2 regions of the Mesorhizobium sp. LNJC394B00 genome follow, and region 1 is predicted to be linked to the other one. Evidence: riboswitches for the same ligand, from Rfam matches in the RefSeq annotation. Region 1 holds a riboswitch; the other holds the start of a gene.
What was found. Region 1 has a riboswitch for cobalamin ahead of X751_RS146545 (aromatic ring-hydroxylating dioxygenase subunit alpha). Riboswitches for the same ligand answer to the same signal wherever they lie in the genome.

Region 1 (15,224 bases):
GGTATGAAGGCATGGCTCATGGCTTCCGCCAGCGTGCCATGGTCGAGGTGGACACTCAGCTCCAGTCCCGGCAACCGCACGCTGGCGGTAACGGGATAGAATGCGGCGGCGCTTTCCGCGGCCGCCAGCACATGGCGGGCATAATCCGGCAGGGTTTGCAGCGTGATCAAAGGCATGTGTTGGTTGTTCAGCGTCCAGAATTGCGCCGGGTCGCCTGATGCATGTCGCTCGGGGTGGCCCCGGTTTTGAGACGACGACATGCATAAAATAAAAGATCTAAACCGCGTCGCCTGAGTCCTTCAAACGCGACGCGCTTTAGGGAAACGATTATGCCTGTTTCACCGCCGGCCAGCCGAGAGGTTCCTCGACCTCATGGATCGGGTCGACAATGATGAGATCGGCAAGGTCGTCATGGACATCGACCTTGAGCGGCTCATTGCTGGCAGCAAGCGCAGACGACAGCTCGCCCGAAAGCGGTTGTGCCGGTGTTTCGGCTGGCGCAAGCAACCCGAAATCGAGCAGTCGGGCAACGAAGCTTTCGAGGTCGGCCAGGCTTATTTTTGCGGCGCCCGCGGCAGCTCCGACCAGCGCTTCAGTGGCGACGCCGGACGACAAAGCCTGCCAGACCCGGCTGCCGGAATCGGAAAAGCCGAAATACTTGCCGTTCGAAAGATCGAGAACGACGGCTTCGCCATCGAATGATTCGAAAACGATGTCCTTGCTTGCGACCGCGTAGACCCGCTGTTGCATCGCTCTGTCCCCCGTCCCATGCGCCCTGAAGGGATGCGCCGGCTTCACGGTCTGCCAAGCCCTTCCTAAGTGCGTCTAAATCACTTGGCCGTTGGTTGGCAAGACAAAGACCCGCGAATACAACGCCTGCGTCGGCGACCGTTGCGGCGAAGTCGACCGGCTCAAGCCTCGATTTCGAGCGCCGACAATGGTTTCGAGCAGCAGGCAAGGATAAAACCGTCATCGATCTCGTGGTCGAGGATGCCGCCATTGTGGCTCATCTCGACTTCGCCGGAGACCTTCTTCACCTTGCAGGTGCCGCACAGGCCGAACTCGCAGGCGGCGGGAATCCGCACGCCCGAGCTGCGCGCGGTCTGCAGCACGGTCTGGCCGGCGACGCAGCCGGCGTCGACCTCCGAAAGCGAGAAGCGGATCGGCGTCACGGCTTCGACAGGTGCAGCGATGCCGTCCTCGACCGGGGAGGCAAACGGCGCCGGAATTTCCTCCACCACAGGCGCGGCAAAGCTCTCCTGATGGTATTTCGTCATGTCGAAGCCGGCGGCATCCAGCATGCCGCGCACGGCGCGCATGAACGGATCGGGGCCGCAGCAGAAGATTTCGCGCTCGCGGAAGTCCGGAGCCAGCAAGGGCAGCCGGATCGCATCGATGCGGCCCATATGGCCGTACCAGCCTTCGCGGCTGGAACGTTCCTCGATCATGAAGCCGAGCGACAGGCCGGGCATATGGCCGCCGAGCAGTTCGAGTTCCTTGCGGAAGATGATCTCTTCGGCACGCCGCGCGCAGTTGACGAAACCGACATCGGTCCATGGCGCGCAGTCGTTCAGCCAGCGCAGCATCGACATCATCGGCGTCACGCCGGAGCCGGCGGAAATGAACAGGTATTTGGCCGCCGGGTGGCTGTGCAACGAGAAGTCGCCGGCCGGTCCGTAGGCCTTGACATGCGAACCGGGCACCAGATGGTCGAACATCCAGCGCGTGCCGATGCTGCCGGCCTGCGCCTTGATCGTCACCGCGATCGAAAACGGCCGCGATGGCGACGACGACAGCGTGTAGGTGCGCATCAGCGGCCCGTCCGGTGTCGGCAGTTCCAGCGTCAGGAACTGGCCCGGCTTGTAGCGGAACCAGGTCTGGTTGTCGGAGCGGAAGGTGAAGGTCTTGACGTCGGGCGCCTCGTCGCTGACGCCGATCACTTCCAGCACCTGCAGCCTATCGTTCCACGGCGCCATCTGGTCAAGATGGCGATAGAGCCCAAGATCCGTCATCGCATTCATCCTCTGGTCCCTCTTCGCCTGCTCCAGCTCACGCGACGCTGCGTAGCGCCGGCCGGCCGCCTTCGGCAAGGCGCGGGCCGATGAAGGCCGCGTACCATTCGACGAACTGGATCACGCCGCCCTCGTGCAGCTCCGAATAGGGGCCGGGCTCATAGGCCGGAGACAGGATGCCAAAGGCGTTTTCCTCGACGATGCGGCGGTCCTGGTCGTTGGTCTCGGTCCAGACATGGGTGAGCTCCTCAAGGTTGTAGTCGACCCCCTCGACCGCATCCTTGTGCACCAGCCACTTGGTCGTCACCGCGGTTTCGGTGGCGCTGATCGGCAGCACCCGGAAGGTGACCGCATGGTCGATCAGTATGTGGTTCCAGGTCGTCGGATAGTGGTAGTGCATCAAGGTGCCGATGCGGTCGGCGGCAACAGTGTCGGACAGGTTCTTCGTCACCGCGCGCTTTCCGGACATCGTGTAGCTGACGGCATCGCGCAGCAGCGGCGCGCGGGTGGCGCGGTATTGCCCGGCCGGATCGATGCGGAACTTGCTCGGCAGGCCCGCCGCCTCGCATTTCGCCCAGTGCGCCAGCATCTCCGGATCGCTGTCGGCGCCCTGCACGCCGGTCACCGTCGGCGCTTCGGGGAATGTCTTGCACAGCTCTGGATGATTGCCGGCGCAGTGATAGCATTCGCGGTTGTTTTCCCAGACCAGCTTCCAGTTGCCCTTCTCGATGATGGTGCTCTCGAAGGCGACCTTGGCTTCATTCAGCCGGTGCGGCTTGAGGTAGGGCTCTATCATGGCGCGCATCGGGGCAAAGTCGGCAGGTTCTTTTGCCAGGCAGATGAAGATGTAGCCGCCGACGCTCTCGCAGGCGACGGGCTTCAGGCCGAACTGGCTCTTGTCGAAACCGTCGGCCATCTGGCGGGCAAACAGCAGCCGGCCGTCAAGCTCGTAGGTCCACTGGTGATAGGGGCAGACAAGCTTTGCCGCCATGCCCTTCTCAGTGTTGCAGACACGGCTGCCGCGATGGCGGCAGGAATTGTGAAAGGCGTTGATGTTGCCCTTCTGGTCGCGGACCAGCACCACCGGATAATCGCCGATCTGCACGGTGATATAGCTGCCGGGCTTCGGCAGTTCGCAATCATGGCCGATGAACAGCCAGTCGCGATACCAGATAAGCTCCATGTCGAGCTTGAAATAGTCCGGGTCGGTGTAGAAGGGCTGTTCCAGCGAAAAGCCTTGCTTGCGGCCGTTCAGGAGCCTCAGCATGTCGTTGCGCGTATCCATAGTTCTGTCCTCGTGGTTTAAGGACTGAACTTGGTGGTGATGGAGGAAGGATCGGACGCAGGCCGGCGCGGCGCCGGACATGCACTATCCACCTCTTGACCGCCCACCGCGATCAGTCGAGTCTATGCATCTCGGGCTGGTTTCCGGGCTCTGGAGTTGTCCTTGCGGACCATCGCGACACCTTCCCAGGCTGCTGCCCAGTGGTCTCCCGTTGCGACTTCAACTCCACCACCGTTGCGGGGGCAGCGCCGGATTCTGACCGGCTTCCCAATTCTCCGCTGCGTCGTCACGAAGCGGCACCTGAGATGCGATCATCTAATCACGGCAGCGATCGCGACGTCGGCATGAAAGCGACATCATATCCATGCGGCGCGACACGCGCGGCATACGCCCCGCCGACCACCGAAGGGCTGAGATCCTGTCTTGCGGCGCTATCATCGCCGTTTCGAATCGCTGCGGATCCAGTTCCGATCGGGGGCAAAAAGGGCTCAACGGTATCGAAAAGTTACTATTAGCAATCTCTAATCGAACCGAACGGTTCGTTTCTGTTGACAATGCGTGCAGGACGGTGTGAACGACGGCCCGGAAACCGACACCGGAGCGAACCACTCGGTTCGACATAAGCAACTGAAAACAATGCGATAAATGACCATAGAGGAACTTCCTGGCACAATTTCAAGGTGCAGGACCGTGGTCCACACGGAACAACTTCGTGATTGGAAACCAGCCTATGGCTTTCCCACATCGGGGCTGTCCGAACGACGCGAATTCCTCCCAAGACACGCCGCTAGACGGCCAGACAAACTGGAGTACTAAAAATGAAAAAGATCATCCTCACTGCCGCAGCCGTTTTGGCGATCACCGGCAGCGCCTTCGCCGGTAGCGACAATTACGGTTCCAATGGTGCGAACCAGCCAGCCGTCTCGGTCGACAGCTCGTATACGGCTTCCATTCAGAAGCCGGCGCACGCTGACAAGCAGCCTGTCGTTCAGGGCGCCGACCGCGACCTCTACGGCAATCGCTGATCCCGACCAAAGAAGGGCGGCTAACCCGTCGCTCTCGGGATCCCAAAAAATTCAGGAGTATTGAAATGAAAAAGATCATCCTTGCTGCCGCCGCCGTTTTGGCCATCTCCGGCAGCGCTTTCGCCGGCAGCGACAACTACGGTTCGAACGGCGCCAACCAGCCTGCGATTACGTCGACCGATAGTGGCCATACGGCTTCGGTTGAGAAGTCGGCTCCAGCCGAGCAGGCGCCTGCCCACGGTGCCGACCGTAACCTTTTCGGCCGCTAAAAGCCGGTTTCCAGCACGTGGCGGGCTTATCCGCTGCAGCTGGCGGCATCAGAAAAATTCAGGAGACTAAAATGAAGAAGATCGTTCTTGCCACCGCAGCCGTTCTGGCTATTTCGAGCGCTGCCTTTGCCGGCAGCGACAATTATGGCTCCAATGGCGCCAACCAGCCGGCCGCTGCCGTCGACACCACCCGCACTTCGTCGACCGGCACCAACTCGGCGGTCTACAAGCTGCTGAACTCGTCGAACGACCAACAGAAGTTCGTTCCTCAGAGCAGCGACAGGGATCGGTTCGGCAACAACTAACAGCCGAAGCTTAAAAAAAGAGCGGCGGGCCTGGCCCGCCGCTCTTTTTTCATGCCTGTACGACGCAGCTATCTCAAGCCGCCTTCACTTCCACCGGCTTGAGCGAGAAGGAGTGCCCATCGGCGTCGAAGATGTGCAGGTCCCCGGCATCCGCGGTCAGTCGCAGCTTTGCCCCGCGCTTGACCTCGACATTGCCGGGCAGCTTGGTCACCAACGGCAGGTCAGCGCGGCCGATATCGACATAGACAAGCTGCACCTCGCCGAGTTGCTCGACATAGTCTACCACGCCCTCGAAAAGATATTCCGCGCCGGTGGCGGCCGACAGATCCTCCGGCCGCACGCCGAAGCTGACTGCCGCACCCTTTGCTGACGCCGGCGTTGCGATCGGCACCGTTGCCTTGCGGCCGCCGACATGGCTGACGATTGTCGGGTTGCCCGTCCTGTCGATTGTCGCCGGCAGGATGTTCATGGCCGGCGAGCCGATGAACTGGGCAACGAACAGATTGCCGGGCTTCTTGTAGAGGTCCATCGGCGTGCCGACCTGCTCGATATGGCCATCCTTCAGCACGACGATGCGGTCGGCGAGCGTCATCGCTTCGACCTGATCGTGGGTGACGTAGATCATGGTCGTGGCAGGCATCGATTCCTTGAGCTTGGCGATCTCGATGCGGGTCGCGACGCGCAGCGCCGCGTCGAGATTCGACAGCGGCTCGTCGAACAGGAACACTTTCGGATTGCGCACGATGGCGCGACCGATGGCGACACGCTGGCGCTGGCCGCCCGACATCGCCTTGGGCAGGCGGTCGAGATATTTGGTCAGCTGCAGGATTTCGGCGGCCTGCCGCACCCGCTTGTCGATCTCGGCCTTGCTTTCCTTGCCGATCTTCATCGAGAAGGCCATGTTGTCGTAGACGGTCATGTGCGGATAGAGCGCATAGGACTGGAACACCATGGCAATGCCGCGCTTGGAAGGCGGCACGTCGTTCACCACCTCGCCGGCGATCTTCAGCTCGCCGGAGGTGATCTCCTCAAGCCCGGCGATGGACCGCAGCAAGGTCGACTTGCCGCAACCCGACGGGCCGACGAAGACGATGAACTCGCCCGACTTTATGTCGAGGTCGATGCCGTGGAGAATGTGCAGATTGCCGTATGATTTCTTCACCTGTCTCAGCGTGACATCGGCCATAATTTCCTCCCAGTGATTTCCCTAGAGAACCTGGATTTCCTCAAAAAATCCAGTTTCGTCAAAAACTCAGTCGATGCGCCCGAACCAGGCGCCGTAGCCGCCGAGGCGGATGGAACCTGTGCCGGATTGTCCCGAAAAACCGTGCCCGGCCAATGGCAGCAGCGCCTGACCACCGAGATCGACCTCGGCCGGCTTGCTGGCCAGATTGAAGACGCAGACGATCTGCTCATTGCCCTCACGGCGGGTGAAGGCGACGGTGTCGCCCTCGCTTTCGATGAACTCGATGTCGCCTTTGGCCAGGGCCGGATGCTGGCGGCGGAAACCGAGAAAGCGCCGGTAGTGCTCGAGCAGCGAGGCCGCGTCGCCCTGCTGAACATTGACCGCTTGCGACAAGTGCTTGCCCGGCACCGGCAGCCAGGGCTTGGCCGTCGAAAAGCCGGCATTGCTGGCGGTTGCATCCCACACCATCGGCGTGCGGCAGCCGTCGCGGCCCTTGAATTCGGGCCAGAAGCGAATGCCGTAGGGGTCCTGCAGATCCTCGAACTGCAACTCGGCTTCGCCCAGCCCAAGCTCCTCTCCCTGATAGAGGCAGACCGAACCGCGCAGCGACATCAGCAGCGCCGAGATAACCTTCAGATAGGCGGCCGGGTCGGCCTCGTCGGCGGCCCAGCGCGAGGCCGGACGCATCACGTCGTGGTTGGAAAAGGCCCAGCACGACCAGCCGTCGCTGGCGACCTTGCCGAAGGCTTCCAGCACCTGGCGCACCTTGGCGGCGCTGATCTTTTCCGGCGCCAGGAAATCGAAGGAATAGCACATGTGGACGCGTTTGCCGCCGGCGGTGTAGGCGGCGACCACTTCCAGCCCACGCTGCGAATCGCCGACTTCGCCGACCGCGGCGGCCGCCGGATATTCGTCGAGCAGCGCCCGGAACCGTTCGAGGAAGGCAAGGTTTTCCGGCCGGCTCTTGTCGTAGATATGGTCCTGGTAGTTGTAGGGATTGACCGCAGGTGCTGTCTGGTCGTTGCGCTCTTCGGGCGGCAGCGGCGGATTGTTCTCCAGCCCCTGGCTGTGGAAGTAGAAATTGATGGTGTCGAGGCGGAAGCCGTCGACGCCGCGCTCCAGCCAGAAGCGGGTGACGTCGAGCAGCGCGTCCTGGACTTCCCGATTGTGGAAGTTGAGGTCCGGCTGCTCGGACAGGAAATTATGCAGATAATATTGCTGGCGGCTGGTGTCCCACTGCCAGGCCGAGCCGCCGAAGATCGACAGCCAGTTGTTGGGCGGCGTGCCGTCCGGCCTGGCGTCGGCCCAGACATACCAATCGGCCTTGGGATTGCTACGGCTGGCGCGGCTCTCCTTGAACCATGGATGGTTGTCGGCGGTGTGCGACAGCACCTCGTCGATCATCACCTTGAGGCCGAGGTGATGGGCTTCCGCAACCAGCGCGTCGAAATCGGCGAGCGTCCCGAACATCGGGTCGACGTCGCAATAGTCCGAGACGTCGTAGCCGAAATCCTTCATCGGCGACTTGAAGAAGGGCGAAATCCAGATGGCGTCGACGCCGAGCGAGGCGATGTAGGGCAGCCTGCGGATGATGCCCTTGAGGTCGCCGATGCCGTCGCCATTGGAGTCCTGATAGGAGCGCGGATAGATCTGGTAGATCACCGCGCCCCGCCACCAGTCGCGATCGACGGCGAGATCGGGCTTCGAGGTCGCCTTCAAAGCGGCTTGCATAAGTCTCAACCTCCTTTGACCGAGCCGGCCAGCAGCCCGCGGACGAAATAGCGCTGCAGCGAGAAGAACACGATCAGCGGCACGATAATGGTGACGAAGGCCGATGTCGTCAGGATTTCCCAGTCGCCGCCGCGCGAGCCGAGCAACGCGTTGAGCTTCGCGGTCAGCACGATCTGGTCCCCTTCGGTACCGAGGAAAACCATTGCCACCAACAAATCGTTCCACACCCACAGGAACTGGAAGATTGCAAAGGACGCCAGCACCGGGAAGGACAGCGGCAGCACGATCTTGACGAAGATTTCGAAATCGCTGGCGCCATCTATGCGCGCCGATTCCATGATCTCGCGCGGCAGGCCGGCAATATAGCTGCGCAGGAGATAGATGGCGAAGGGCAGGCCGAAGCCGGTATGCGCCAGCCAGATGCCGAGATAGGTTTTCGACGGCACACCGAAGAAGATGCCGACGCCGTTGTAGATCTTCAAAAGCGGGATCAAGGACATCTGCAGCGGCACGACCAGCAGGCCGATGATTGTGGCGATCAGCAAGGCGCGGCCGGGAAAACGCATCCACGCCAATGCATAGGCGGCGAAGGCGGCGATCAGGATCGGGATGACCGTCGCCGGGATGGTGACGGTCAGCGAGTTTATGAACGAGCGGCCGATGCCCTCCGAAAACAGCACGGTCTTGTAATTGTCGGTGGTGAATTTCGGTGGCGCCGACGAGGCGTAATAGACGCGCTGGCCACGGTCGCCTTCGAAAGCCTTGGGCGAACTCATGACGAACGTTCCGTCGGCATTGAGCTGCAAGGTCACGCCGTCGCCGAGATCGGCAGTGGTGCCGGCCGGATATTGCGTCGGTGCCGCCGACTTGACGCCGAAGGCGCTGATGTTGCGCGCAGCACCGTCGCCGAAGATATTGCCGGCAAGCACGAACTTGCCGTCCTTCTCGACCTGCGCCGAGGCCGGCGGCAGGCGGCCGGCTTCAGTCTGGCTGGAGCTGGAGAACGAGTTCCACCAGCCCGAGGCGATGATCTGGTCCTTGTCGCGCAGCGACGAGACCAGGATGCCGAGCGTCGGCACGGTCCAGACGGCGACGAAGACAAGCACGGCGATGTGGACGCCGAAGCGGCTGGCAAAGGACTTTCCGGTCGCGACGGCCATCTCAATGTCCTCCCGTCTCTTTGTTCGCCTGGCGGATGTTCCAGACCATGATCGGGATGACCGCGATCATGATGATGATGGCGATGGTGGCGCCGCGGCCGAAATCGCCGCCGCCGCGGAACATCCAATCGAACATCAGATTGGCCAGCACCTGGCTGTTCCATTGGCCGTTGGTCATGGTCAGCACGATGTCGAACACTTTCAGCACCAGGATGGTGATCGTCGTCCAGACCACGGCGATGGTGCCCCAGATCTGCGGCACCATGATCTTCCAGAAGATCTGGAACGGATTGGCGCCGTCGATGACCGCGGCTTCAAGCGTCTCTTCGGGGATGCCGCGCAACGCCGAAGACAGGATGACCATGGCAAAGCCGGTCTGGATCCAGATCAGGATGATCATCAGGAAGAAATTGTTCCAGAACGGCAGCGATATCCAGACCTGCGGCTGGCCGCCGAAATACTGGATGATGGCGTTGAGCAGGCCGATCTGCGTCTGGCCCTCGCCGCGATATTCGTAGATGAATTTCCAGATCACGCTGGCGCCGACGAAGGAGATCGCCAGCGGCAGGAAGATCAGGCTCTTGGCGATTGTGCCCCACCAGATCTTGTCCGTGAGCACGGCGATTATCAACCCTAGAAAGGTGCAGGCGGCGGGCACCACCGCCAGCCAGATGATGTTATTCAGGATCGAGTTGCGGAACTCGCGGTCGCCGAACGCCCATTCATAGTTGGCGAAGCCGACAAAATGCTGGCCGCCGCGGTCGAGGAAGGACAGCCAGAGCGTCGCCACCACCGGATAGATCAGGTAGACGGTGAGGATGATCATCGCCGGGCCGACGAACAGCCACGGACGGACCAGTCCTTGCCGGCGCAGATTGTCGATGGCCGCAGCCCCGGCCACGCCGCGCGACGGGAATATCAGGTCGACCAGCTTGTTGGCGCCCCAGAAATAGGCGACGCAGCCGCCGACGCCGATGATGATGACAAAAATGGCCGATAAGATCTGAGCAGCCATGGGTCCCTCTTCCCTGCGCATGATCGGCCGGGCCTTGAACAGCCCTGGCGATGTGGCTCTGCGCCGATTTAAGTTATTCTGAAACGAACGAACGCAAATCGGTCCGGCGTAAGGCGCCGGTCGGATCCGGGCCATAGCGGCCCGGACCCAGTCTGTGGAGGAAGTCCTGAATTTGCCGCCAAAGCGGCTGATTACTTGGCAGTGGTTACTTGCCAGCTGACTGCTTGCCAGCTGACTACTTGATAGCGTCCCAGCTCTTCTGGATGTCGGTGGCGACATCCTGCGCCGACTTGCCGCCGACCAGATCGATCATGCCGGTCCAGAAGGCGCCGGCGCCGATCTTGCCCGGCATCAGGTCCGAACCGTCGAAGCGGAAGGTCGAGGCATTGGCAAGGATATCGCCCTGCTTCTTCAGCGCGTCGCTGGCATAGGCATCCTTGTTGACCGACTTAAGCGGCGTGACGAAGCCGCCCTGGGCCATCCAGATTTCATGTGCCAGCGGCATTTTCAGGAATTCGATGAACGCGCGTGCACCCTTCGAGTCCTTGGTGATCATGGCCAGCGTGCCGGCGCCGAGCACAGGCGTGCCCAGCTCGGGCTTGGATGCATAGGGCGGGAAGTAGAAGAAGTCGGCGTCCTGTCCAACCTTTGTGCCTTCCGGGAAGAAGGTCGGGATGAACGATGCCTGATGGTGCAGGTAGCATTTCGGCGGCACCGAGAAGAGGCCCTTCGGGCTGTCGCGGAAGTCGGTCGCGGCAACCGCCTTGGCCCCGCCGTCGACCATCTTGTCGTCGGTCGCGATCTTGCCGAAAATGTCGATGGCGTTGACCACCGCCGGATCGTTGAACGGGATCTCGTTCTTTACCCACTTGTCATACACGTCGGGCGCCTGGGTGCGCAGCATGATGTCTTCGACCCAGTCGGTCGCCGGCCAGCCGGTAGCGCCGCCTGAGCCGAGGCCGATGCACCACGGCGTGCCGCCGTCGGCGATGATCTTCTTCTCGAGATCGGCGAGCTCTTCCTGGGTCTTGGGAACCTTGTAGCCGGCTTCCTCGAAATTGTCCGGCGAGTACCAGACCAGCGATTTCACGTCGGCCTTGTAGGGAAAGGCGAAGAAGCCCGGCTTGCCGTCCTTGTCCTTGAAGGTGCCGAGATCGACCCATGACTGGCCGGCGCCGTAATTGTCCTTGATCCATTTGGCGGTGTCGTCGCCCAGCGGCGTCAAAAGGCCCTTGGACGCCAGATCCTGGATCAGGCCCGGCTGCGGCAGTACGGCGATATTGGGCGGGCTGCCGGCCTGGGTATCGATGACGATCTGCTGTTCGTAATTTTCCGACGAGGAGTATTTGATCTCGGCGCCGGTGGCTTCCTGAAAATATTCGAGAACAGTGCGGATGAGGCCTTCGTCCTCGCCGCGCCAGGGCCCGAAGATGGTCAGCGTCTCGCCCTTGAGATCGACCTTCTTCAGCTCTTCGTAATTGGCCCAGTTGAAGCGCTTATCTTCCCCGGGCTTGAACTTCAGTTCGGCTTGCGCCGGCAGGGACAAGGCGAGCGTGGCAAACGCTGCGCCAAGCAGAAGCATCTTCTTCATCGGTATTCCTCCCAGTGTGGACACATACACCCGGACGGAACCTCCATTCCGCCCGCCGACGCTGCAGGACTGTGACTCGTTCAGAAAGGAACCGCAACCTTTCGAAGAGTCTTCCAAAGCGCTTTGGTCTTTTTGATCTCGCCATTGAATCGGCTGCAAGTCAAGAGGGCGGTGAGCTAATCGATTTAATTTCGAGCTGGAAGACTTGGTAAAGTGCACTGCAGCATAGTTTTACGGCGGTGCAGCAGCGTATTAAGCTTCAAACTGGCCGGACCAGTGCGTATGGTCGACCAGCTTGGCCGCGCCCGTTGTGGCGCCGCGTGGCTTCAAAATTAAAAGCGCTTTGAGGCTTGGAGGCCTCCCAGTGAACCTGAAGCAGCTCTCTCATATGCTGGCCCTGTCGCAGACAACGGTAAGCCGTGCGCTCAACGGCTATCCCGAGGTCAACGAGGAAACCCGCCGGCGTGTGGTGGATGCCGCCAAGCGCCACGGCTACCGGCCCAACCCGAGCGCGCGCCGGCTGGCGACCGGCAAGACGGGCATGATCGGTTATGTCCTGCCGACGGGCGCCTCCGTCGACATCGACCCGCATTTCGTCGAATTCCTCTCCGGCCTCGGCGACTATGCCCGCTCGCACGAGCTCGACCTGGTGCTGTCGCCGGCCGATGCCGACGACCAGGAAACCACCTATCGCCGCATCGTCGCCAACCGACAGGTCGACGCCGTCTACATCTCCTCGCCGCGCCCGGCCGACCGGCGGGTGGCGCTGGTCAACACGCTTGGCATTCCCTTCATCGTCCATGGCCGCAGCGAGGGTTCCGATTTCGACTACCCCTTCACCGACATTGACAATGAGGGCGGCTTCCACGATGCGGCCCGGCTGCTGGTTCAGCTCGGCCACCGGCGGCTGGCGCTGATCAATGGCGACGACCGCGAGACCTTCGCCATCCACCGCGAGCGCGGCATGCGCAGGGCGCTGGCCGCGAGCGGCCTGACGCTCGGCGAGCGCCATGTCTGCTCGGTGACGATGACCGAGGAGAACGGCTATCGCGCCGCCAGGCGCCTGCTCGAACAAAGCGAACCGCCGACGGCGATCGCCTGCTCCAGCCTGATCATGTCGCTCGGCGTCGTGCGCGCCGTGCGCGACCTTGGCCTGACCATTCCCGGCGACCTGTCGCTGATTGCCCATGACGACGTTTTCCCATGGCTGAAGCCGGAGAATTTTTCCGTGCCGCTGTCGACGACGCGCTCGTCGATCCGCCTGGCCGGCGCCCGCATCGCCGAACGCTTGGCAGCGCGCATTTCCGGCTTGGAAGAAGGGGCGCGAGGCGAGGTCTGGCCAGTCGACCTTGTGGTCAGGGGTTCGGTCGCAGGCGCCCCGGTCTAGGGATTAATCCATCGCTCCGCTGGGCAAGTTCACCCTTGTGGATGTTGCCCGCAGATAGATTGACTTTGTTGGGACAACGGTCTGCCTGGACCTGTCCTTGATTTGGCTTCTAGTGGGTGGCAACCAGTAAGCCAGAGCCATCAACCAGTCCTCAGGGTGCGCCACTTGCCCACATTCCCGTTCTCCGAAACGGATCCAATCCGGCATCCTGGCCCGCCGCCGAAAGCGTCGGAGGTGGTCATTGTCGGTGGCGGCATCATCGGCGTAACGACAGCGCTTTTCCTGGCACAGCGGAACATCCCGGTGACGCTGCTGGAAAAGGGACGCATTGCGGCCGAACAGTCGTCCCGAAACTGGGGCTGGATCCGAAAGCAGGGACGAGACGCGGATGAACTGCCCATCGTCATCGAGGCTATTCGCCTGTGGCGGCAACTGGCTGAGGAATGCGGCGAGGACATCGGCCTGACCCAGACAGGTGTGACCTACCTGGCGAAGACCGACAAGGACATGGCCGGCTTCGAAGCCTTCATGAAGATCGCCGCGATCCATGCGCTCGACACCCGTCTCCTGGATGCAGACGAAACCGCGACACTCATCAAAGGCATGTCGCGCAAATTCAAGGGCGCGATGACGACGCCCTCCGACATGCGCGCGGAGCCTTGGCTGGCGGTGCCCGCACTTGCCCGGCTCGCCGTGCGAAAAGGCGTCAAAATCGTCGAGAATTGCGCAGCGCGAACCCTCGAAATCTCAGGCGGCAAGGTCAAGGGCGTGTGGACCGAGACGGGGTATATCGAGGCCTCCAGCGTGCTGGTCGCGGGAGGTGCCTGGTCATCCTTGTTCCTGAGAAGACACGGCGTCTCCATCCCCCAGCTCAGCGTCAGGGTAACCGCAGCCGCAACGGACCCCTTGGCTGAAATCTATGCAGGTGCGGCGACTGACGAACACATCGCTTTCAGGCGCCGGCAGGATGGCGGGTATACGCTCGCCGCGGGCGGCAGCCATCTGCATTACCTGGGACCTGACGCCTTCCGGCACGCCACCAAATATCTTCCTGCGCTGAGGGACAATCCGCTGGGGACACGCTACTTTCCGTTCGCGCCGTCAGGTTACCCCGATGCCTGGTCGACGCCGCGCGATTGGGCGCCGGATTCGCACAGCCCTTTCGAGAGAATGCGGGTGCTCGACCCGGCCCCTGAACCGGCCCGTCTGCGTTCGATAAAACGCAAGTTCAAGCACCTCTTTCCGCAGTTCGAGAGGGTTCGCCTGAAGGCAGGCTGGGGCGGCATGATCGACGCCATGCCGGACGTCGTCCCCATCGTGGATCATGTGGCGGCCGTCGGTGGTCTTTTCGTCGCGACGGGAATGAGCGGTCACGGCTTCGGTATCGGGCCTGGCATAGGCCGTGTCGTTGCCGACCTGATCCAGGGAAACCAGACCGGGCACGACCTCAGCCGCTTCCGGCTGTCGCGCTTCCATGATGGCAGCCCTGTCCGGCTGGGCCCGGCGCTCTGAATTGGTGGCGCGAATTTCGCCCGGTTTACTTGTTCGCCGCCGCCTTCGTATCCAGCAGCCCATAACCGAAATCATTGTCCCGCCCCTTCGGGCCAAGGTCCCTGGCGGTGGCGGCCAGCGCCTTTTCGATGTCGTCGGCGGAGCGCTCGGGTGAAGCGTGGATCAAATTGGCGATAGCGCCGGACACGATCGCGGCGGCAAACGAGGTGCCGGTGACGACGTCGGAGCCGGCGCCGCTCGGCGCCACCATCTCGACGCCGGGCGCCGAGATGAAGACATAGGCGCCGCGATTGGCCTGCTGCATCAGCCCGTCCTTGGCGTCGGTGGCGGTGACCGCGATCACGCCCTCATAGGCGGCGGGGTAACCATAGGGCGCTTTCGGCCCGTTGTTGCCGGCCGCCGCGACCAGGATGATGCCGAGCCCACGGGCGTTGCGGCAGGCGGTGGCGAGCAGGTCGTTCTTGGGGCCGACGAAACTCATATTGATGATGCTGACATTCTGGTCCGCCGCCCAGTCGAGCGCCGACAGGATGACATCCATGGTCGACTTGCCGTCCTCGAAGGCGCGGGCGTGATAGATCCTGGCGCCGGGCGCCATGCCTTCGAGCGGGCCGACGCCGGCGATCAGCCCGTCGACCGAGGTACCGTGGTCACGCTTTTCGACCGGCACGTTGGGCATGGCGTCGAACTGATCAGCAATGACGCCGGAAAGCGCCGGATTGGTGTCGTCTATGCCGGTGTCGATG
Region 2 (15,224 bases), on a different contig from region 1:
GCGGCCGCGCCATTTCTCCCGCATCGCCTCGAACACCGGCCAGGAGATTTCCTCCTGTGGCGGCACGCTGTCGAGATGAGTGCGCAAGGCCTTGGTGCCGTGCGCGTAGGCCGAGCGCAAAGAGAAATCCATGCGCCGCGCCACGTCCTCGGCGCTCCAGCGCGCTGCACGGTCGGCGCCGGTGGCATTGAGCGCGCCCATGAAACTGCCGTCGGGATTGGGTTTGCGCGGCCAGATCTGGCCCTTGTCGATATGGGTGTGGCAGTCGACGAAGCACGGCAGGATGATGCGGCCGGCGAGATCGACGGCATCGGTCGGCGCCTTTGATTTGTAGTGCGCGGCGATGGCCGAGATCTTGCCATCGGCAACGGCAATGTCGGCCAGCGCGAAACCGTCGGCGTCGTAAGTGGTGGCAAGACCTGATGTCAGCGACCGGTGAAGGCGGACGTTGGTGAGATGGTACGAGCCAGAGGTCGGTATCAAGGACCGCCCCCCTCTGCCCTGCCGGGCATCTCCCCCTCAAGGGGGGAGATTGGCAGCTTTTCCGACAGCACCCGTCTTCCAACGTCGATAATTGGCGAAATCCCGGATGACGTCCAATCTCCCCCCTTGAGGGGGAGATGGCCGGCAGGCCAGAGGGGGGTGTTTCGCGCCAGCATCTCAATCACGTCACCCAACCCCCTACCGCTCCTGCTTCAGCGCGCTCTCGTGCCAGCGGCGCAGGATGAGATGCGACACCAGCGACAGCACCAGGAAGATCAATATGCCGGTGAGCGAGATCAGGATCAGCGCCGCGAAAAGCCTTGGCGCGTTGAGCCGGTAGCCGGCCTCGATGATGCGCGAGGCGAGCCCTGAGGATTGTCCCTGCGCGCCGGCGACGAACTCGGCCACCACGGCGCCGATCAGCGACAGACCGCCGGCGATCTTCAAGCCTCCTAGAAAATACGGCATGGCCGCCGGCAGTCTGAGATAGCGCAATTGCTGCCAGCGCGTCGCGCCGTTGAGCTTGAACATGTCGCGCAGATTGCGGTCGACCGAATTGAGGCCGAGCGTGGTGTTGGACAGGATCGGGAAGAACGCAACGATCCAGGCGCAAAGCAAAAGCTTCACCGTCTGGTTGTCCACATAGATGTTGATGAGCGGGAAGACCGCCACGATCGGTGTTACCTGCAGCACGATGGCGAAGGGAAAGAACGACATCTCCACCCATTTCGATTGCGCAAACAGCACCGCCAGTCCGACGCCGCCGACGACCGCGAGCAGCAGGCTGAGAAAGGTTATGCGCAACGTGACCAGCAGCGCGGAGAACAGGAGCCCCGCATCGCTATAGAGCGTCCACAGCACCACGCCGGGGCGCGGCAGGATATATTGCGGGATCGCGTTCCACACGCAAATGCGGTCCCACAGCCAGATCGCCAGGATCATGATCGCCAAAGGCAAGACCCACCGGCCGATCCGCTCCAGCCGCTCCTGGCGTACGCGGCCCGCCTCTTCCGCGTCGAGCGTTGCGGCATTCTGGTCAATGGCCGTCATGGTGCGGTCCGGCTGATGTGTTGATGGCGTTGACCAGGATGTCCGAGGCCTGGCGGCAGAGCGCGGCATAGTCGGGCGAAGTGCGGAAAACCTCGTCTCGCGGATAGGAGGCGTCGATGGCAAGCTCGGCATGGACGCGGCCCGGCCGCGCCGCCATGACGACGACGCGGTTGGACAGGAACACGCTTTCGAAGACGCTGTGGGTGACGAAGACGACGGTGAAGCGCTCGTCCTGCCACAGCTCCAGAAGGTCGTTGTTGAGCTTGAAGCGGGTGATCTCGTCGAGTGCGGCGAACGGCTCGTCCATCAGCAGAATGCGCGGCTTCGTCACCATCGCGCGTGCGATCGAGACGCGCATCTTCATCCCGCCGGAAAGCTCGCGCGGCACGGCGTTCTCGAAGCCGGTCAGGTGCACCCGCTCCAGCATCTCCGTCACCGCCGGCGCCGCCTTGGCGCGCGACACGCCTTTCAGCCTGAGCGGCAGCCAGACATTGTCGAATACATTGGCCCAGGGCAGCAGCGTCGGTTCTTGGAAGACGAAGCCGATATTGGCGCGGTCGATCGAACCGCCCCAGTCGAGCTGACCGGATGTCGGCGTCGACAGGCCCGCGATCAGCCTCAACGCCGTTGACTTGCCGCAGCCGGACGGCCCGAGAAGGCTGACAAAATCGCCCTCGCGGATGGCGAGATCGACGTCGCTCAATGCAGTCACGCCATTGGAAAACACCTTGCCGACATGGCGCAGCGTCAGCAGCATCGGGCCTTCACCCGATGCCGTCATGGGCGCCTGCGCCATCTTTTCCAGCTTCACGACTACTTCTTCAGCTCGATCCCGACACCTTTGTTGATGAAGGCCAGCGTGTAGGCCTTCTTGATATCGATGCCCTCGGGCGTGACCTTGGCCTTGACCATCTTGTCATAGAAGCTCTTGATCCGGTCTTCGTTCATGGCGCCGATGCCGAGCTTTTCGGTGTCGCCGGAATCGGCCAGGCCGAACTTCTTCATCTGCTCGATCGAGAAGGCAATCTGCTCGTCGCTCATGTCGGGGTTGTCTTTCTTGATCATCTCGTTGGCGGCCTTGTTGTCGCCGTAGAGGTAGTTGTACCAGCCCTTGGCCGAGCCATCGACGAAGCACTGGACCACCTCCGGCCGCTTGTCGATCGTGTCCTGCATCACCTCGATCGTCGTCGAATAGGTGTCCCAGCCATAGTCGGCGAGCAGGAACTGGTTGGGCACGAAGCCGCCTTCCTTCTTGACCGCAAAAGGCTCCGAGGTGACGTAACCCTGCTGGATCGACTTCTTGTTGGCCAGGAATGGAGCGGTGTTGTAGGTGTAGGGCACGCGCTTGGCGGCATCGAAACCGAGTTCGATGACCATCCACTGGAAGAAGGTCTGGACGCCCTCGTCGCCGAGAATGTACTGGTCGGCGTTCTTCAAATCCTCCCACTTGTCCAGCCCCTGCCCCGGGTGGGACATGATGACTTGAGGGTCCTTCTGGAAATCGGCGGCGACGACGCGCATCGGGATGCCCTGCTGGACGGCGTCGAAGGCCGACAGCAGATTGCCGCCCATGTAGAAATCGAGCTTGCCGGCCAGCAGCAGCGGCCGCCCGCTGACCTGCGGACCTCCCTGCGAAATCGTCACGTCGAGGCCACATGCAGCGTAGGTGCCGTCGGCGACGGCCTGGTAGTAGCCGCCATGCTCGGGCTCGGCCAGCCAGTTGGTGCCGAAGGTGACCTTCTCGTTTGCTGCCGCGCCGAACGTGCCGGCTCCAAGCAGCGCGACCGCAAGCGCTGAAATCTTCTGTTTTCCGTACATCGACACCACCCTTTGTTGGCTCCGGAGCGTCACGCGCCGGGCTCGACACCATTGATCCAAGAAGCAAGACACATGCCACCGCCCGGGCCGCCTGCTTGCGCGGCAGTCACTGCCAACACCGGACGGGTCATGCTGTGCGGGAGGCATCGTGCCTATTTTTTGGACGCCTGTCCACAATCGCCCTTGTGCCATGCACCACATCTTGAACGTACTATCGGTCACGTCTTAGGCTGGTCTCGCAGACAGGAGATTGCCATGTTCAGATACCTCGCGCCGAAGTCGATCAAGCCGCCTTTCGCCCGCTATAGCCACGGCGTCGAGGTGCCGCCAGGCAAGCGGCTGGTTCTGTGCTCCGGTCAGGTCGCCATCACGGCGGACGACCAGATCCCCGAGGATGCCGGCGCGCAGGCCGAGCTCTGCTTTCAAAACATAGCGGCGATTCTGGCTGAAGCCGGGCTGGGGCTAGGCGACATCGTGCGCATAAACGCCTACGTCACCGACCGCGCCTTTCTGCGGCCCTATATGGACGTCCGCGACCGCTTGTTTGCCAGCCCCGCGCCCGCCTCGACGCTGATGATCGTGTCAGGCTTTGCGCGGCCGGAGTTCAAGGTCGAGGTCGAGGCGATTGCGGCTGGGTGATCGACAGGCGACGTTTGGCGCGCTAGGTCTCCCTCACAGTCAAGAGGCATCACATGACCGTTGCAAACAGACGCGTTTGGTGGGGCGACTACCGGACCACCGAATACGCCGCGATCGATCCGGAGGCGACGGTTGCCGTGCTGCCGGTGGCGGCGATTGAGCAGCACGGCCCGCATCTGCCTGTATCAACCGATACCTCGATCATGAACGGCATGCTGGAGACGGTCATCGCCCGCCTGCCCGGCGATCTCGACATCCGCATCCTGCCGGTCCAAACGGTCGGCAAGTCGAACGAGCATCTGCAGGCGCCGGGCACGCTCACCCTGCCGGCGGCCACCCTGGTCGATGCCTGGACCGAGCTTGGCCTGTCCGTTGCCCGCGCAGGCGTAAGGAAACTGATCGTCGTCAACTCGCATGGCGGCAATGAAGAGATCATGGGCATCGTCACGCGCGAGCTGCGCGTGCGTGAGAGGATGCTGGCGGTGAAGACCAGCTGGCAGCGCTTCGGCCGCCCCGCCGGCATGTACACCGAGCTGGAAGACCGCCATGGCATCCATGGCGGCGACGTCGAGACCTCGTTGATGCTGCATTTTCGCCCGGAGTTAGTCGACATGGCCAAGGCCGACAATTTCGCCTCCAAGGTCGCCCGCGCCGAAACCGAATTTGCGCTGCTGCGCCACACAGGCACGCACGCCTTCGCCTGGATCGCCAGCGACCTCAACCCCAATGGCGTCGTCGGCGATGCCTCGATTGCAACGGCCGAAAAAGGCCGGCTGACGGCAGAGCATCAGGCCGAAGGGTTCATCACCCTGCTGAGGGATGTGCGCAAGGCGAAATTGGCCGAGTGGCTGGCGTAGAGCAATTTCGGGAAAAGTGCGTGGCGGTTTTCCGTCTGAAATTGTGTCAAAACAAATAATGATTGCAAGAGTGCTTCTCCACCTCCTGAAGGCGGACGGAGAAGTCATCTAGGAAAGTCAATGCGCCAGACATGTCGCCATTTGATGCAATTTTTCGGGGGTAAATCCGGCTTTGGTGACCCATTCACGTAGCCGTTCTAGCGTCACCTCTTCGGTCACAGTTGTGCCTGACATAGGTGGCTTAATGGATGCCAAAATGATCGAGGTGACACCGCTGCCGATGCCTTGGTAGGCGCGAATGTCGGAGGAGGTCTTTGCCTTGTGTCCGGCTTTGCAAAGATCATTAGCTCCTCCGTCCGGTCTCGAGACGAAGGGCGGCTTGAGGCCGGTCTCCACCGACGAGCAGCGCAGGTCGATGGGTATAGGCCCAATGGGTTGGATCGATCCTACTTGCCCATTTCGCAATTGCTGATGAAGCGCCACTGAGCCTTCGCCAAAAGCAGGTCCGCTATCATTGACGATCGCGAAGACTTCATGATCCCCATAGCGCACCCACGCCAGTGCACCAACGAGATTGGACTGCGGGGTGACAAGGCCGGGTATGGCTGCAGAATCTATATAAGCAACTTGGCCATGCACTGTATGCGTCAAGTGAGTCATTGATAGATACGACGCCACCATATCTCCCGAGGCTGTCGGCACCTGCTCCCCGGCCTTCGGTCGCCCTTTCCCGTTGCCCACGAAGTACCGGCCTTTTCTTGGCAGCTCACACGCCGTTTTTGTGCCACCGGCAGGCGGTTCGACCTCCATCGCATACACACAAAACTCCGCCGTGCCCGGACCGAAGTTGCCTGCCTCTGCTTTGGTCCATTCGGTATGGCATAATGACTGGTTGCCCTGAGCGGAACAGCCCAGCTTCTTGCCGTGGATATGCAGATTTACGCCATTGTTGATGTAGGTGTAGCCGTGATCACCTGGAGTATAGGACGCAGCAGCCCCGTCAGGATTCACCTCAAGCCCAGTCTTCATCAAGATGGAGCCGTCGCCGAACGTCACACGTCCGTTGGCGTCTGGCGCAGGACATGCGGGCTGCTTCCCCGCTGCAGAGGTCGCCAGCATCGCCGATCCAGTAACAATACCCGCACAAGCTGCTAATCGCAATGTACTCGTCATGCTCATTTTCAATCCCCCCGAACAATCGAATTTCCGGCGGCTATCTAGTTTTGTTTTGATACCGCAAGCAATACGTATCATATTGCAGATTTAAATATATACGACGTAGTGGATTTTCCCTCGAATTTTTACAAGCCTACGTCGTCAGCAGCGGATACGAACTTATAACTATGCGCACAAAGGTTGGCGTGAACAGTAAGGCGTTTGTTGGGGGCTATCCGTAGTTTCACTGGTGCTCATTCCTTCTAAAAATGGCATGAGTTGATCCAACGGCACAAGATTTAAGACTGAACATTGAGTTTGGCGGCGCTGATTGCAAGGCCGATTCAAGCATTCACAGCCAGGCAGCTTGACCTAGTTTTGGGCGGGAAAGGCATCGGCCCAACCGATCTCGCCATTGGCCAAGCTAGTTAGCCGTCGATCTTCAAAACGAAAGGCGTGCCCTCAAAAGCATCGGCGCCGCGACCGATCGCCTCGATCGCTTCAATCATCCGGCCCTCGCGCCCCAGCAGCGCATCGGCGACGGCAATCAATCGTGGATTGGGCGTTGCCGACAGCGAAAGCTTTCGCAAAGTCCGAGCCAGTTCCGCCTCGTCGCGCTTGGGCGCCAGTGCCGCGGCTATGATGTAGGCCGACGCCGTCGAGCGGCTGATGCCGGCATAGCAATGCACGACCATCGGCTTCGCGCGGTCCCAGCGGCGCGCAAAATCGAGCAGATTGCGCACATGCTCCTCGCCCGGCATGGTCATGCCGTCCTGCGCCACCGCAATGTCGTGCATCACCAGGTGCAGATGGTTTTCCCTCGATATCGAGGCCGGGCGCGTCACCTCGGTGCCGGCGGCAAGCAGCGACAGCACGCGCTCGGCGCGGCTTCTGGCCACAGTCTCCTCGAGCTTTGCCAGCGAACAGACATGGATCATGGCGCAATCTCCCTGGCGCTATCGTCGCGCCGTGCGTGCCAGTCGGCAAGCGCCGATTCGAGCCGCTGCCATTCCTCCTGACTTCCAGGCAGCCCCGCGCGGAGCACCTGAGGACGCTCGGAAAAATGCCTGAGCAATATGCCGCGCTCACCGAGCGTCGAAAACAGCCCCGGTGCATCGGCAAGCCGGAGATAGCGAAACAGCGTCGTGCCGCCGGCGACAGCAACGCCAAAGCGCGAAAGCAGCGCATCGAGCCGCGCCGCATCCTGCGCCAGCCGCCGCCGCATGTCGGCCTGCCAGCCGCTGTCGGCAAGCGCGCGGATGCCGTATTCGAGCGCTGGGCCGGCGACCGCCCAAGGGCCGAATTGCGTTTCAAGCCTTTCGACCGTCGCTGCATCGGAAAGTGCGAAGCCGAGCCGCAGGCCGGCGAGACCGAAGAACTTGCCAAACGAGCGCAGCACGACGATGCCGCCCCGCCCGACATCGCCGGCCAGGCTTTCCGCGTGCGGGCCGACATCCATGAAGGCTTCGTCGACGACCAGCAGACCGCGTATGGCGCGCAATGTCTCGGCAAGCCGAAGCAGCCTTTCCCGCGACACGACTCGCCCGTCGGGATTGTTGGGATTGACGACGATGGCAATTTCGGCTCCGGCAAGCGCCTCGAAATCGTCGACCTCCGCCACCGCATGGCCGGCAATCGCGGCGGCCCTGGCATGCTCGGCATAGGTCGGCCCGAGCACGAGCGCCTTGCCGGGGCTGACCAGCGAGGCGACGCGCGGCAGCAGGATCTGCGTGCCCGGGGCGACCACCACATTCTCGGCCGAAGGCGCGCCATAGGCGCCGGCCGCGACTCTGGCCAGCTCACGCAGGCGCGCGGCCTCCGGCAATCGTGACAGGGCGGTGGCGGGCAGCTCGAAAAGCGGGTAGGAGTGCGGATTGATACCTGTCGAGAGATCGACGAAAGGTTGTGGCGCGTGAGGGAAGAGCGCCCTCGCCCGGCCAAGGGATCCACCGTGATCCACCACAGTAATCGCTCCATCAGAAAGCTTCATGTCGATCCTGATCGCTTTCCTGTCGCTGGCCATCGAACGCATCCTGGGTTACCCGGACTGGCTGTTCCGTGCCGTCGGCCATCCCGTCACCTGGTTCGGCAGGCTGATAGCCTTTCTCGACCTCAGGCTCAACCGCGACACTGATTCCGACGCGCTGCGTCGCCGCCGCGGCGCGCAGGCGCTGCTGGTGATCGTGCTGGTGCCGGCGGCAATCGCCTTCATCGTGCAAATCCTGCTCTGGCAGCTCTTTCCTGCCGGCATGATCATCACGGCAATCCTGGCCTCGTCGCTGCTGTCGCAAAAGAGCCTTACCGAACATGTCGAGGCGGTGGCCGATTCGCTGGATACCGGCGGGCTGGCGCTCGGCCGCATTGCGGTTGCGCGCATCGTCGGCCGCGATCCAGAGAAGCTCGACCATGCCGGCGTCAGCCGCGCCGCCATCGAAAGCCTGGCCGAGAATTTCTCCGACGGCATCGTTGCGCCCGCCTTCTGGACAGGTGTCTGCGGTCTGGCCGGCGGCGTCGCCTACAAGGCCGCCAACACCGCCGATTCGATGATCGGCCACCGCACCCCGCACCACGAGGCCTTCGGCCGCGCGGCGGCACTCTTCGACGACTGGATCAACCTGCCGGCGTCCCGGCTGACCGCGTTGCTGATCGTTGCCGCCGCCTTTCTCGTTGACGGCGCCGATCCCCGCAACGCTTGGCAAGCAATGCGGCGCGACGCCAAAAAGCACCGCTCACCCAATGCCGGTTGGCCGGAAGCAGCAATGGCCGGCGCACTCGGCCTGGCGCTCGCCGGCCCGCGCAGCTATGGCGGCGTCATCGTCGAGGACGCCTATATGGGCGAAGGCGGTAGGCGCGCGGCGGAAAGCCAGGACATCAGGCAGGCGCTGAAATTGTACCAGGTGGCGGACTATCTGCTGATTGGGCTGTTCGGGTTGCTGTCGGCGGTGCTTATCGCGGTGACGTTCTGAGAGCTTACCGTCGCCCTTCCTTTACCCTCCCCCTTGTGGGGAGGGTCGGCGCGAAGCGCCGGGGTGGGGGACTGCGACCCTACGAGAACCCCACCCCGATCCGCTTCGCGGATCGACCCTCCCCGCAAGGGGGAGGGTACGAAACCCCTCAAAACTCGATCCCCTGCTGCGCCTTCACGCCGGCCGAAAAATGATGCTTCGTCACGCCCATCTCCGTCACCAGATCCGCCGCCTCGACCAGCGCCGGCTTGGCGTTGCGGCCGGTGACGACGACATGCAGACCTTCGCGCCGCGCTTTCAGCGCCGCCACCACTCTGTAGAGATCGAGATAGTCGTAACGCAGCGCGATGTTCAGTTCGTCCAGCACGACGAGGCTGATCGAGGGATCGGCGATCAGCTCCAGCGCCTTGGCCCAGGCGGCTTCGGCCGCCTTAATGTCGCGCTTCAGATCCTGCGTCTCCCAGGTGAAACCCTCGCCCATCGTGTGCCAGACGACGCGGTCGCCAAACGCCGCGAAGGCATCCTTCTCGCCGGTGTGCCATTTGCCCTTGATGAACTGGACGATTCCGACGCGCTTGCCATAGCCGAGCATGCGTAGCGCCAGCCCGAAGGCAGCCGTGGTCTTGCCCTTGCCGGGTCCGGTGTTGACGATCAGCAGCCCCTTCTCGACCGTCTTTTCCGCGACCTCGGCGTCCTGCACCGCCTTGCGCTTGGCCATCTTGGCGCGATGGCGCTCTTCATCTTTTGCGTCGATATCGGTCATCTCATTTCACCTTGAGCGGCAGCCCCGCCACCATCAGAAGCACCATATCAGCTACCACCGCGATCTGCTGGTTGAGCCTGCCGGCGGCATCGCGGAACCGGCGTGCCAGCGCATTGTCGGGCACAATGCCTTGTCCGACTTCGTTGGAGACCACGAACCACGGCCCGCGCGGCCGCGAAAGCACATCGGCCAGCCGCCGGCACTCCCCCTCTAGATCATGATCGGCCAGCATATGATTGGTCAGCCAAAGCGTCAGGCAGTCGACAAGCACCGGCTGGTTGTCCGGCAATGCCTCGAGCGCACCTGCAAGATCAAGCGGGGCATCGATGGTCGCCCATCCCTCGCCGCGGCGCGAGCGGTGTTGCGCGATGCGCTCGCGCATTTCGCCGTCATAGGCTTGCGCGGTGGCGATATAGGCCCATGGCGGCGGCAACGCCGTCGCCAAAGTTTCGGCATGCGCGCTCTTGCCGGAGCGCGCACCGCCGATGATGAAGGTCAAACTGCGATCAGGCAAAGCTGTCGCGCAGGCTGGTCGCGGTGCCGGTGAAGCGCGAGTGCACTATGCCGACAACTGCGCCGAGCACCAGCCAGAACACCAGATTGGTCACCGTCACCGCCACCACGAACTGATGATGCAGGCTCTCCGGGATCGGCGTTACGAAACTGTCAGGCTGCGGCGCGCCGACAATATGCGGGGCGACGATCAGGACGACGGCGAGCACGGTCAGGGGCGCCGACGTGCGGAAGGTAATAAGGGCAAGGCCGATCGCGGTTGCCATCACCGTTGCCCACCACCAGATCTGGCGCTGTATGAGATCGGCCGCCGGCATTGCCGGCAGTTCCGGCGGCAGGCCGAGTCCCGGCGCCAGCGTGAACACGGCAAAGCCCGCCAGACCCCAGAACACGCCCTGGCGCCAGCTGCCGATGCCGCCGGCGAACTCGGAAACCGCCACCAGGACCAGCGCGAAGCCGATGCCGGTGACGATATTGGCGACGACACTGAAGGCGAAACGCTCGAAGCCGTCGGCCGGCGCCCAGCCTTCGTCCTCCGCCGGCGCGGCTGCTTCAGCCGGTGCTGCGCTGCTCACCGCATTTTCCGCCGGCGCGGCGGTGCTCATGGCATCGGTGTCCGCAGCGTTGGCGGCGGGCGCCGCGGCATGCTGATGCTCATGGCCGCCACCAGCCTTTTCGTAGACCTCCGCCTTGAGGATCAGCGGCACGGTGGCATAGGCCTGCATGCAGGCGAGAGCGACACCGGCCACGAGCCCTGCGATCGCCGCGATGAACACGACGTTGCGAAACAGGTTCATGATGTCAGATCCTCGTCAGTGGCAGGGAAACGCCATCGAATGGCGATAGTCGTGCGCCGCATTGTGGACCGCATCGATGTGCGAGAAACCGACAACGCCGACGACGAAAATGCCCAGAAACGCGCTAAGCACGAGCTGCATGAAGCGCGACTGCGAGGAGACGGAAGCGCCGAGGGAGACGGAAGCGGTATTCATATCTTGTCCTTTCGCCCTCCACCCGAGGGCATCGAAGTCAGTTCCCTGTCGCCGGCAGGTCTCCTGGCTCGCGGATCAGCGCCCTTCCCCACCTTCCCGAAGAAAAAATCCCCAGTGGCTTGGAGAGGACTACCGCACACAGTTGCGGGGGCAGCCACGGCATTGGGCAACAAGTCAGCCCTCACCGCATTCCCTCTTGGTCCCTAACGGAACCGACGACATGCATGACTATAGGCTGAAACGGTCGCATCCGGCAAACCAAATTCCGCCGGCCAACAGCGCGAATGCGCCATGCGGCGTTACGGGTTCAACGCGGTGATCCGCTCGGCAACCAGCCGCTGCAGCCGCCACAGATGGCGATCGTGAATGCCGCGCTCTTCAAGGTTTTTCACCGTGTTGTAGAGATAGTCGGCGCCCGACCCCCAGTGCCCGCAGGACGTTGCCAGCCTTTCGACGACCTTGCCCTCGTCGAGCGGTCCTGAATAGGTCAGGCCGTTGCGGTTGATGACGAAGGCCAATGCCCTGAGCGGTCCGGCCTCGCTTGCAAGCTTGAGCATGCGCGGCCGGTAGCTTGTCGGCTTCAGCGTGACTTCGCGCCGGAAAAGCCGGCCCAACTGCTCGCGCCGGTTATTGTCGGTCAGCCGAAAGGCGACGCCCTTGCATTGTCCGCCACGGTCCAGCGCCATCATCAGGCCGGGGCTGTCCTTGGTGCCGCGCCAGCGCGTCATGTTCATGCAAAAGGACCGATGCCAGCCGCGCGCCAGCGCAACGCGGTCCTCGACATAATCTATTTCCGGTTTCCAGATCAGCGATCCATAGCCGAACAGCCATAGCGGTTCGCTGTCCGGGAGTTCGACCTGCAATTCATCCAGCAGCGCGTCATAGTCGGCTTCATCGAGATGCATCGCGTCCGGATCCGGCCCGGGGTCCCTGATCTCGCGCCAGCAGCGCGCGACCAGCTCCGGCGTAAGCGACATCTGTCGTGCGGCCACTTCCGAATCCCCCCAATTTCCGAATGTCCCGTGTCCAGGACATGATTATGCGCCGCGCCTGCAACCGGCAATGCGGCACTCTGATTGACAAACGATTTGCCGGGGTGTCGGCTGACGCTTCATAGGAAGCCAGCCATGCATCCCAGCCCGAGCGAGCGCGACCCCTATAACGGCCTGAGCCGGGCCGAACCGACGCTACCGTCGTCGGCCTATTGGGATAGCGAGGCTTACCAGCGCGATCTCGACGCCATCTGGCACAAAAGCTGGCTGCTCGTCTGCCGCGAGGCCGACCTCGCCCAGCCGCTGGCGTTCAGGACATTCCGCGTCGGCACGCAGGAAATCGTCATTCTGCGGGACGAGACCGGCGAACTGCGCGCCTTCCACAACACTTGCCGGCATCGCGGCTCGCAGCTTTGCCAGGAAAGCGAGGGCCGGCTGAAAGCGCGGCTCATCACGTGCCCCTACCACGCCTGGTCCTACTCGCTGCGCGGCGATCTCGTGCGCGTTCCCTCGAAATCGCTGCCAGATGGTTTCGACAAGGCAGATCATCCGCTCTACCGGGTGGCGCTGTCGGTATGGCGCGGCTTTGTCTTTGTGAACCTTCAGCAGGCTGCGGCCGGCTCCGCCGGGACCTCCTTCGATCCCGCATCCGGCGACCTCGCCAACTGGCCGCTGGAAACTCTGGTATCAGGCCATGTCCTGCGCAAGGTGATGAACTGCAACTGGAAGATCTTCTGGGAGAACTTCAACGAGTGCCTGCATTGCCCAGGCGTCCACAAGGACCTGTCTCGGCTGGTGCCGATATACGGCCGCGGCCTGATGAGCCGGCACGACGACCCCGACTGGGTCCGCCATGCCGACAATGACGCACCGGAGTTTTCGGGTGGCCTGCGCGCCGGCGCCGAGACCTGGTCGCGCGACGGACATGCCCATGGCCCGGTCTTCCCGGGCCTGACGCCGGCCGAGCGTGCGGCCGGACAGACCTATGCCACCAGCCTGCCCTCGATGTTCATCGTCGGCCATGTCGATTATGTCAGGACGGTGCGACTGATGCCGCTCGGTCCCGAACAGACCGAACTCACCGCCGAGTGGCTGTTCGCGCCCGAGGCGCTGGCTGAGACGGACATCGACAATGTCGTCGCCTTCGGCACCCAGGTGCTGGAGGAGGATGCCGCGATCTGCGAGATCAATCAGAAAGGCCTGCGCTCGATGCGCCACCAGGCCGGCGTGCTAATGCCGGAGGAGTACGATCTGCACCGCTTCCACAACTGGGTGCGCGAGCGGCATGCAGCGCTTGAGGCAACCGCCTGATCGGCGACTAAAGCGACTTCGGCAGATAGCGCCAGGAGATAAAGCCGCAAACCGCGGCCAGAATGCCCAGCGTCACGAACACCGAGCCGAGGCCGAAAAACGCCAGCACCACCGAATAGACCAGCGGCGGCGTCAGCTCGGAAAAGTCGAGATAGGTGCGGTAGACCGCGGCCATCTGCGCCCGCTCATAGGACCGCACCGAGCGCATGAAGGCGGTCGAGCCCAGTGCCTCGAGCGCGATGGTGAAGAAGGCGCCGCAGAGCAGGAAAAAGCCCGTAAGCAGCGGCGCGGTAGTGCCGACCGCGCCCGCCGCAAGCAGCGTCGCCGACATCGCGAAATAGGCGAAGGTCATGGTGCGCCGGCCGCCGAAGCGTTTTCCCGCTTTGCCCCAGAAGATCGCCATGAACAACAGCGCATTGCCGGCCGAAACCAGCAGGCCGCCGGCAAGCTTGCCCTCGCCGGTAATCACCATGAACAGCGGCCCGTAGACGAAGAACGTCGTCCAGAAGCAGGAGCGGCCGAAGGCGATCAGCCAGGCCAGCCTGAGCCTGGGTTGTGCTACGAAGCGGCCGATATTGGCCAGCGGATTGGCCGGCCGTGTGTTGCCCGGCCGGATCGACCGGTTGTCGCCCAGCCTGTAGGTCCAGAACAGCGCCAGCAAGGCCAACGCAAACACCGCGACCGCGCCATGCGCGGCATAGATGCCGTAGCGTGTGTAGAGGAAGATGCCGAGTGTCGGCCCGCCGGTCCAGGCCAGCATCGACCACGCCATGCGCAGCGATTCGGCCTGCATGAAATCGGTCTTGCGGATGTGGTCCATGATGTAGAGGTTGAGCGTGATCGACAGGGCGCTCGCCCCCATGACGCGGCACAGCATGCCTGCCAGTTGCCCGGCAAGCGTGTGGGTGACGAAGAACAGCGAGCCTATCGCCAGCAGGCAGGCGCCGGCGGTATAGACCCAGCGCCGGGCAAACCTGCGGATCAAGATCGGCATGAACAAGGTCACCGACAGGCCGAGCAGCGCCACGATGGTGTAGAGGATCGAGACGATCTGCTCGTTGTGCAGAATCTCATAGGCCTGGATCGGGATGACGCTCGACACCGTGGCACGGGCGAAGGATTCGACCGCATAGAGCGAGGCAAAGGTGCGCGCATCCGCCGGACGCAGGGCCGGAAGCCAGATCGGATGGCGCACATGGGTGGACATTTGATCCCCAAATCAGACTCGCGGCGTCAAATCTGCGCTGGCGCTTCCTCCGCCGGTAACAGGAAACCGACCCCTTCCCGGCAAAAAGCGAATTCGGCCAAAGGCTTTCCGGCTCTGGCCTAAAGCGCCGCCCGATGCAGCCGCACGGCGCGACCCGGACCGTAGAGGGCGGCCTTCTTTTGTCCGGTGCAACCGTGATAGTCGTCTTTGGGGCTGAATCAGATCGCGAGACCATGAGCATCCATACCGCACCCCCTGGAGATCAACTGAAGCGAGATCAACCGAAGCGCATCGTCGCCATCGATCTCGTACGCGGCATCGCGCTGATCGCCATGGCGAGCTACCACTTCACCTGGGATCTCGAAAATTTCCATTACACCGACCCCGGCCTCACCGCCGTCGGCTGGTGGAAGATCTATGCGCGCTGCATCGCCTCGACCTTCCTGTTCCTGGTCGGCGTCAGCCTGTTTCTCGCTCA

Region 2: it holds a riboswitch for cobalamin, as region 1 does, so the genes downstream of both, X751_RS151790 (CbtB domain-containing protein) here and X751_RS146545 (aromatic ring-hydroxylating dioxygenase subunit alpha) in region 1, are expected to answer to the same signal.

What each region holds. Positions count from the first base shown of each region.
Region 1 is NZ_AYWH01000005.1:3,182-18,405, reverse strand. It holds gene X751_RS146530 (hypothetical protein) at 1-176, opposite strand, end outside; gene X751_RS146535 (PqqD family protein) at 328-750, opposite strand; gene X751_RS146540 (hybrid-cluster NAD(P)-dependent oxidoreductase) at 912-2,012, opposite strand; gene X751_RS146545 (aromatic ring-hydroxylating dioxygenase subunit alpha) at 2,050-3,297, opposite strand; cobalamin riboswitch at 3,414-3,616, opposite strand; gene X751_RS146550 (DUF680 domain-containing protein) at 4,116-4,322, shown strand; gene X751_RS146555 (DUF680 domain-containing protein) at 4,388-4,591, shown strand; gene X751_RS146560 (DUF680 domain-containing protein) at 4,663-4,896, shown strand; gene ugpC (sn-glycerol-3-phosphate ABC transporter ATP-binding protein UgpC) at 4,970-6,082, opposite strand; gene X751_RS146570 (alpha-glucosidase family protein) at 6,149-7,813, opposite strand; gene X751_RS146575 (carbohydrate ABC transporter permease) at 7,819-8,973, opposite strand; gene X751_RS146580 (sugar ABC transporter permease) at 8,975-9,988, opposite strand; gene X751_RS146585 (ABC transporter substrate-binding protein) at 10,224-11,579, opposite strand; gene X751_RS146590 (substrate-binding domain-containing protein) at 11,944-12,966, shown strand; gene X751_RS146595 (FAD-binding oxidoreductase) at 13,132-14,478, shown strand; gene X751_RS146600 (S8 family serine peptidase) at 14,504-15,224, opposite strand, start outside.
Region 2 is NZ_AYWH01000002.1:1,663,057-1,678,280, reverse strand. It holds gene X751_RS151725 (cytosine deaminase) at 1-483, opposite strand, end outside; gene X751_RS151730 (ABC transporter permease) at 682-1,533, opposite strand; gene X751_RS151735 (ABC transporter ATP-binding protein) at 1,520-2,344, opposite strand; gene X751_RS151740 (ABC transporter substrate-binding protein) at 2,347-3,351, opposite strand; gene X751_RS151745 (RidA family protein) at 3,607-3,990, shown strand; gene X751_RS151750 (creatininase family protein) at 4,044-4,847, shown strand; gene X751_RS151755 (hypothetical protein) at 4,965-6,026, opposite strand; gene X751_RS151760 (tyrosine phosphatase family protein) at 6,431-6,940, opposite strand; gene cobD (threonine-phosphate decarboxylase CobD) at 6,937-7,992, opposite strand; gene cbiB (adenosylcobinamide-phosphate synthase CbiB) at 7,991-8,968, shown strand; gene cobO (cob(I)yrinic acid a,c-diamide adenosyltransferase) at 9,117-9,731, opposite strand; gene cobU (bifunctional adenosylcobinamide kinase/adenosylcobinamide-phosphate guanylyltransferase) at 9,733-10,245, opposite strand; gene X751_RS151785 (CbtA family protein) at 10,238-11,041, opposite strand; gene X751_RS151790 (CbtB domain-containing protein) at 11,057-11,236, opposite strand; cobalamin riboswitch at 11,272-11,468, opposite strand; gene X751_RS151795 (gamma-glutamylcyclotransferase) at 11,536-12,228, opposite strand; gene X751_RS151800 (aromatic ring-hydroxylating dioxygenase subunit alpha) at 12,364-13,539, shown strand; gene X751_RS151805 (MFS transporter) at 13,547-14,746, opposite strand; gene X751_RS151810 (DUF1624 domain-containing protein) at 14,980-15,224, shown strand, end outside.